Regions from separate parts of the Paenibacillus naphthalenovorans genome, predicted to be linked through region 1. Evidence: a T-box and tRNA genes for the amino acid it is inferred to sense, from the RefSeq annotation. Region 1 holds a T-box; the other holds one or more tRNA genes.
The links. The T-box of region 1 lies ahead of leuS (leucine--tRNA ligase). A T-box ahead of a tRNA ligase gene usually reads a tRNA of that ligase, here a tRNA-Leu.
Positions count from the first base shown of each region.

Region 2: it encodes a tRNA-Leu, which carries the amino acid that the T-box ahead of leuS (leucine--tRNA ligase) is inferred to sense. The anticodon was not compared.

Region 1 is NZ_CP013652.1:882,343-885,755, reverse strand. Features, by position in the region: gene leuS (leucine--tRNA ligase) at 1-1,672, opposite strand, end outside; T-box leader at 1,727-1,973, opposite strand; gene IJ22_RS04260 (class I SAM-dependent DNA methyltransferase) at 2,281-3,075, opposite strand; gene IJ22_RS04255 (CvfB family protein) at 3,151-3,413, opposite strand, start outside.
Region 2 is NZ_CP013652.1:680,864-684,276, forward strand. Features, by position in the region: gene IJ22_RS03315 (substrate-binding domain-containing protein) at 1-297, opposite strand, end outside; gene IJ22_RS26225 (hypothetical protein) at 541-684, shown strand; gene IJ22_RS03320 (hypothetical protein) at 749-976, shown strand; gene IJ22_RS03325 (hypothetical protein) at 1,223-1,444, shown strand; tRNA gene IJ22_RS03330 (tRNA-Leu) at 1,697-1,780, shown strand; gene IJ22_RS03335 (2-methylaconitate cis-trans isomerase PrpF family protein) at 1,895-3,064, opposite strand; gene IJ22_RS03340 (LysR family transcriptional regulator) at 3,201-3,413, shown strand, end outside.

The DNA.
Region 1 (3,413 bases):
ACAGCACCTTGTGCCAGAAGCGCGCGTACAGCAGATGGAGCACAGCATGCTCCGCGCCCCCGATGTACAGATCGACCGGCAGCCACTTGCGCTGCAGCTCCGGAGAGCAAATTTCCTTATCGTTCTTAGGATCGATAAAACGCAGGTAATACCAGCAGCTGCCCGCCCATTGCGGCATCGTGTTCGTCTCGCGGCGGGCCTTCATGCCGGTCTCCGGATCGATGGTATTGACCCACTCGGTTACGTTCGCCAGCGGCGATTCTCCTGTGCCGGACGGCTTGATTTCGTCGACCTCCGGCAGCAGCAGCGGCAGCTGATCCTCCGGCACGGTTTTCATCGTCCCGTCTTCCAGATGAAGGATCGGAATAGGCTCGCCCCAATAACGCTGGCGGCTGAACAGCCAGTCGCGCAGACGATAGGTCACTTTGCCCTGGCCTTTGCCGTTATCCTCAAGCCACTGAATCATGGCTCCGATGGCCTGTTCGTTGTTGAGCCCGTCCAGGAAGCCGGAGTTCACATGCGGACCGTCGCCGGAATAAGCCTCTTTGGACAGATCCCCGCCCTGCACCACTTCAATTATCGGAAGATCATACTGTTTGGCGAACTCCCAGTCCCGTTGGTCATGTCCCGGCACCGCCATAATGGCTCCCGTTCCGTAGCCCGCCAGTACATAATCGGCGATCCAGATCGGCACCTTGCTGCCGTTCACCGGATTGACGGCATAGGCTCCGGTAAAGACTCCGGTTTTCTCCTTGGCCAAATCCGTACGCTCCAGGTCGCTCTTGCGGGCGGCACGCTCTTGATATTCCTTCACCGCCGAGGCTTGTCCCTCCGTCACGATCCGATTCACCAGCTCGTGCTCCGGCGCCAAAACGCAGTATGTCGCTCCGAACAGCGTATCCGGACGAGTCGTGAACACCTTCAGGCTGTCACCCTCATGCCCGTCGATAGCGAACGTCACTTCCGCTCCTTTGGATTTACCGATCCAGTTGCGCTGCATGTCCTTGATGCTTTCAGACCAATCGAGTTCCTCCAGATCCTCCAGCAGGCGTTCTGCGTACTCGGTAATCTTCAGCACCCACTGACGCATCGGCTTGCGAATGACGGGATGGCCTCCGCGTTCGCTTTTGCCGTCGATCACCTCTTCGTTGGCGAGGACCGTTCCCAGCGCGGGACACCAGTTGACCGGGACCTCGTCGACATAGGCGAGACCTTTTTTATAAAGCTGGATAAAAATCCACTGCGTCCACTTGTAGTAATCGGGATCGGTTGTGCTGAATTCGCGGTCCCAGTCGTACGAGAAGCCGAGCGATTTGATTTGTCTGCGGAAATTATTGATATTCTTGATCGTAATGTCGCGCGGATGCTCCCCTGTATCGAGTGCATGCTGCTCCGCCGGAAGACCGAACGCATCCCACCCCATCGGATGCAGTACGTTGTAGCCGCGCATTCTTTTGTACCGGGACACAATATCGGTGGCCGTGTACCCTTCCGGGTGGCCTACGTGCAGTCCCGCGCCGGAAGGATACGGAAACATATCCAGGGCGTAAAATTTGGGCTTGCTATCGTCGTCCAGCACCTTGAACGTTTTGTTCTCTTCCCAATAGCGCTGCCACTTCGGTTCAATCGCCTGCGGGTTATATCCTTGCTGTTCTTTGACTTCCTGTGCCATGTTGCTTTATGCCTCCTTCGAATAAAAACAAAAAAGCCCTCGCCTCTAGCCTTAGCTAGGGACGAGAGCTTTGCTTCCCGTGGTACCACCCTAGTTGACAGCCGGCATGCTTTGCCCCTGTCCACTCCAGCCCCTTAACGCGGGGAATACGATCCGGCTAGGTCTCGGACCCTTCTTCCGACGATCCTTCCCTTCACCTTCTGGCTCCAGAACGAGTTCGCTGCGACCACAACCGATTCCCACCAACCATCGGCTCTCTGAAATACGGCGTACAGCTACTGCTTTCTGTCATAGCCTTGCAAACGATCCAATTAAATTTCATTATATGTAAAACCGTTCCTGTGTGTCAAGCAGGACGCCATCGAAAGAAATCGCCCTTCCGGCACGATAGTCCTCTTTGCCGGGGATTCCAGAAAGACTTTTTGTACATACTGTATAAAAAGTGTGTGCTGGAGGTTGCCGCCGATGCGAGGATTACTGAACGGTTTGATCTTGTCGCTGCCGCTCTGGGGCATGATTTTGAGCGCTGTGCAGCTGATTTTGCGGTTGATCGAAAAATAGTCCGGCTCGTCATCCCCCGCCTGTTTCCGGCCTCGAACAGGGTCAGCCTATTTTACCGCCACAAAAAACACCCTCTGCGTATTTTCCGTAGGTGGCTCCCACGTAAAATCCCCGTAGCAGGCCGTTTCCCGGAAACCGGCTTCACGCAGCTTCTCCCCAAGCCAATCCAGAGAATAAGCACGCTGCAAATGCAGCTCCTCCACCCGATGAAAGCGTTCTGTCACCGCATCGTCGGATCCCGTTTCGAGCATTTCTCCTTCTCTGACGAAAATCGTTAGCGCATGCTCGATCTCACAGCGTCCCGGGTCAAAATCGCATGTCCATATATACGCAATGTCCTCTTCGTTCAGAGTAAAGGGCTGCGATTCGGCATACGATTGCAGCTGATAAGGGGTGTGCATGTCAAACAGAAATACACCGCCCGGCTTCAACCCCGCATAGGCTTGCCGGATCGCCAGCACGACATCCTCTTCCTCCAGCAAATAGTTGAAGCAGTCGCAAAACGAGATGACCGCATCCACAGGACGGTCCAGCTCCCAATCGCGCAAATCCTGCTGCAGCAGCATCAGCCCGCCTCCGGCAGGGAACGGTGAATGCCGATGCACGCTGTCCGCCTTTTGCTGAGCGACCGCGAGCATATCTTCCGAGAGGTCGATGCCGATCACTTCGAAGCCCTGCTGCGCAAGCGGTATCGCCAAGGCTCCCGTGCCGCAGCCAAGGTCGACGACGGTCCGGGGAACACCATACTTGTCCCAGCATTGTCCGGCAAACCGCATCCATTCCTCATAGGGCATATCCTCCATCAGACGGTCGTAAATATACGAGAACCGCTCATAAGCCACACGGCAAACCTCCTTGTCTTAATGCATCATCAGTATCCTCCCGGCGCAAGAAAAAACCGGCACCTCAGCGCTTCTTCACTGGGTAACCGGCTCTGTCGGATCCTGCTTCAGGTAAGTCCAGCTGCCTTCCTGATAAACCAAGCCTTCTTTCATCAGCTTGCCGATGGCGCGTTTGAATGCCGATTTGCTTATGCCAAAACGCTGACTGATCAGATCGGCAGGCGTTTCGTCCGAGTAGGGCATGGCCTTGTTCGGCCGTTCATGAAGAAACGCCAGCAGCTTTTCCGCGTCCTCATCCCGCCCGACTTCCTTGCGTTCGCGCATCGTACAGTTCACGT
Region 2 (3,413 bases), 200 kb from region 1:
CGCAAGCGGAGACGTCCTGCCGGTCACCAATACGAATTCCCCCGGAAGCATAGGCTCAAACAGAAGTCCCTTGGCCGCGTTCATCACGCGTCCGGAATAAACGATTAACCCGATATCCAGACGATCGTTTTGAATTTCGTTGACGACATCCTGCGAAGCCATCTCGATGATACTCGTTTGGATGTTCGGCGCCACCTTTTTTAATTCAACGATGGTTTTCACAAGGATGGGCATGAATCCGGACAGCGCCGCCACTCTGAGCTCTTGGTGAAGCGTCGAATGGCTGCCTTGCGACAAGCGCTTCAGGTCTTCGATGTGACCGAGAACCTCCTCCGCGTTGGCAATGATCGCTTGTCCCGCCGGCGTGTCTGAAGGGAGCTAAAATCGGAATCGCCAAGCGCGACCGCGAATCGGACTTGTCAGTTCGGAATCGACGAAAATGGAAATTCGCGCCATACCCCTCCCGAAGGTTGTCAGGTGCGGGCAGTGCGCGGTACAATCAAGACAACATTCCGACTGCTCCAAAGGGAGACGCCGAACTTGCGGACCCACCGCCAAGCGTTGGACATCGCGCCGCGCAGTATGGCGGAAGATGGGCCGGCCATTGTCATTGTCGCGATTTATCATCGCACGATTGTGGGAAGAAGAGCGACTGCCGGCCTGAAGCCGGTGTCTCCCGCGTAGTCTGATTGAGCAGGTTTATGGCAGCCCCTGGATGGGGTAATCTTAAACCAAAGGAGGGTTATCCGTGATTTCGGATGAACAGCTGGATATTTATAGATTAGAGAGTACCCTGTTGAGAGTTGTCCGTGATGCGGACAGCGCAAACGATGTCAAAGGCATTGTAGTCGCATGGGACGACAACACGGTGATGATTCGTAAACCGAACCGCCGGTTGGTCAAGCTGGACCGGCGCTATCACTATCAGCCGTTTTCCGAACCCAGGGTTTCCTTGTTCTCGATAGAGGAAGAATAATGGCCGAAAAAAGCCCGATATGCGGTACCTTCGTTCCCGCTGGCCGGCTTTCGTTCCGGATTGCGCAGCCGCTTGGGTAAACGCGGTTAAGCTGCAAAAGCAAAAGCGGCTGCATTCCAGGAGTTGAATTTTCGGCTGGAAGAAAGCGATATGACGGTGACGGGTACAACAACCGACGTATGAGGTGACCGCGCTTGGGGCACCATAGGTTATAAAGAACCGGCGCAGATCAAGGAGTGATAACCAATGCAGGAAAGCGGGGGGATGCAGGAGGAGTATATTTTTTTGGAGGAGCATTATGTTCTCAAAATTCGCAAGAGCGGCGAAGGGGTCGAGGGAGAGGTCCTGATGCGGGATTTCACGAGTCCCGGCCACGCGGCCCATTTGTTCGCAGCTCCCCGGCAGGAGACGCCGGAAGCGCTTGAAGCTTGGGCACAGCAGGCGCTCCGCGCATACAGGGAGGGCTAGCCGACGGCGCAGTATAGGTAACGCGGTGAGCAGCAGCAAACCGGGTGTTGCGATCAGAACGACTTCACTTGACGGCACAGGGGGTTGGAAGAAGCTTCGGCTTTAATGGCCTCGGTAAACATACGAATGGCATCATATAGATTTAGAAAAAAAGGGGACACAAATGCTTGACTTCCCTTTTGAACGATGGTATTATACTTCTTGTCTCCTTGGAAGAAGTGCTTTGATAGACTTTCCCGGAGAAATAAATTTGCGGTCGTGGCGGAATTGGCAGACGCGCTAGATTCAGGTTCTAGTGGTGTAACAACCGTGGAGGTTCGAGTCCTCTCGTCCGCATCAAAAGAAACGAATAATCAAGGGTTTGAGCCTCTGGGGTTCAAGCCCTTGATTTTTTTGCATGAAATAACGGGGCCTGGAAGCCCTGTAATAAGAAATATATTGCTCGTGGACTCATCTATCATGCGCTGCCAGCACGGAATAAGGGATATAGGCATATCCGTCCATTAATCTTCTCGCGGTTCTTCCGCATGCCGCCCGTTCTACGCTCCAGGAGGATTTATGTTGTTCAACCTTGGCTTCTACATACAGGATTCCGGAGGGATGACCTACCCGTACTCCGGAGCCGCTGGAAGTCGTTAATTGATTAGGAATACTCCCCGGGATTTGACAAGCCGCTGCCAAAGCCATGGCGCCGCTTACCGCATGGGCTTTATGAAGCGTACCCATGGCAAGATACCGGGAAAGAATATCCGTATCTCCAGCCGGAACCATTTGGTTCGATGAAGTGATATAATCTGCCGGGGCAGCGACCATGGCTATCTTGGGCAAGGCATGTGTCGATGGATGGACGATTTCATCCGGTCGAATTAAACCTGTCTTGATTCCTGCCTGTACCCGAATTTGCTCCAATGTATCCAACAATTCCTTGTTGCCGTTGATTTCTTGGTGAAGTTCAGTCCCTTTTGCCCCTACATCGTGCGCTCTGACGAATACCACCGGATTGGAGCAGTCGACGAAACTGATTTCAAATCGTCGTCCATCCTGAAGCCAAACTGTATCGACCGGAGAACCGGTTGGCAAAGTCTTTCCCGTGAACGTTCCCCCGGAATCAAGAAAATTCAGCATGATTTTCGAAGCGACTCCCGGTACGCCTGCAATGGAAAAATCCCCTTCATACTTTATTTGTCCATTCTCAACCGGAATTTCAGCTACGATGATCTTATTGATGTTGGTGTTATAAATGCGGACCTCGGTAACGGGCTCCGTTAATGCCACATAGCCTTCTTCTGCCGCATAAAGTCCTACGGCGGTGATCAGATTACCGCAGGTTACCTTATAATCGATGACGTTTTTCTCCAGACTGACTTGACCGAAGGTATAATCGATATGGGCACCTGATCTTGAAGGCGGGCCAACCAATGCCAGCTTGCTGGTCAAGCTGGTGCCGCCTCCCAGGCCGTCGATTTGATTGCTGTCCGGGCTGCCGAACAACCGGAGTATCATGTGATCCCGCAATTGCGGATCGGAAGGAAGGTCAACCTTGCGCAATATAAGCCCTTTGCTGGTTCCTCCCCGCATGATAGTTGTCGGTACTTTTACTAATTTTCCGAAATCGAACATGCGCGTCACTCCTTGATTTATTGGAGAAAGTTAGTTTTTGTATTTTTAAATGTAACTTACGAGAAGAAATAAATATAATATTAAAATTCTATATATTATAATAGAAAAGGTTGATTTCTAACGGAGGTTTGTAATGATGGAAGATAAAGACTGGATGATCCTGGAAACGCTGCATCGGGAGCAAAACATCACAAAGACGGCGGAGCAGCTGTATATTTCACAGCCTGCTTTGACCTATCGATTACAGCAGCTTGAGAAGGAGTTCGGAATCAAGATCGTCAATCGGGGAAGAAGAGGCATTCAATTTACCGCACAAGGCGAGTATCTGGTGAAGTATGCCCGTGAAATG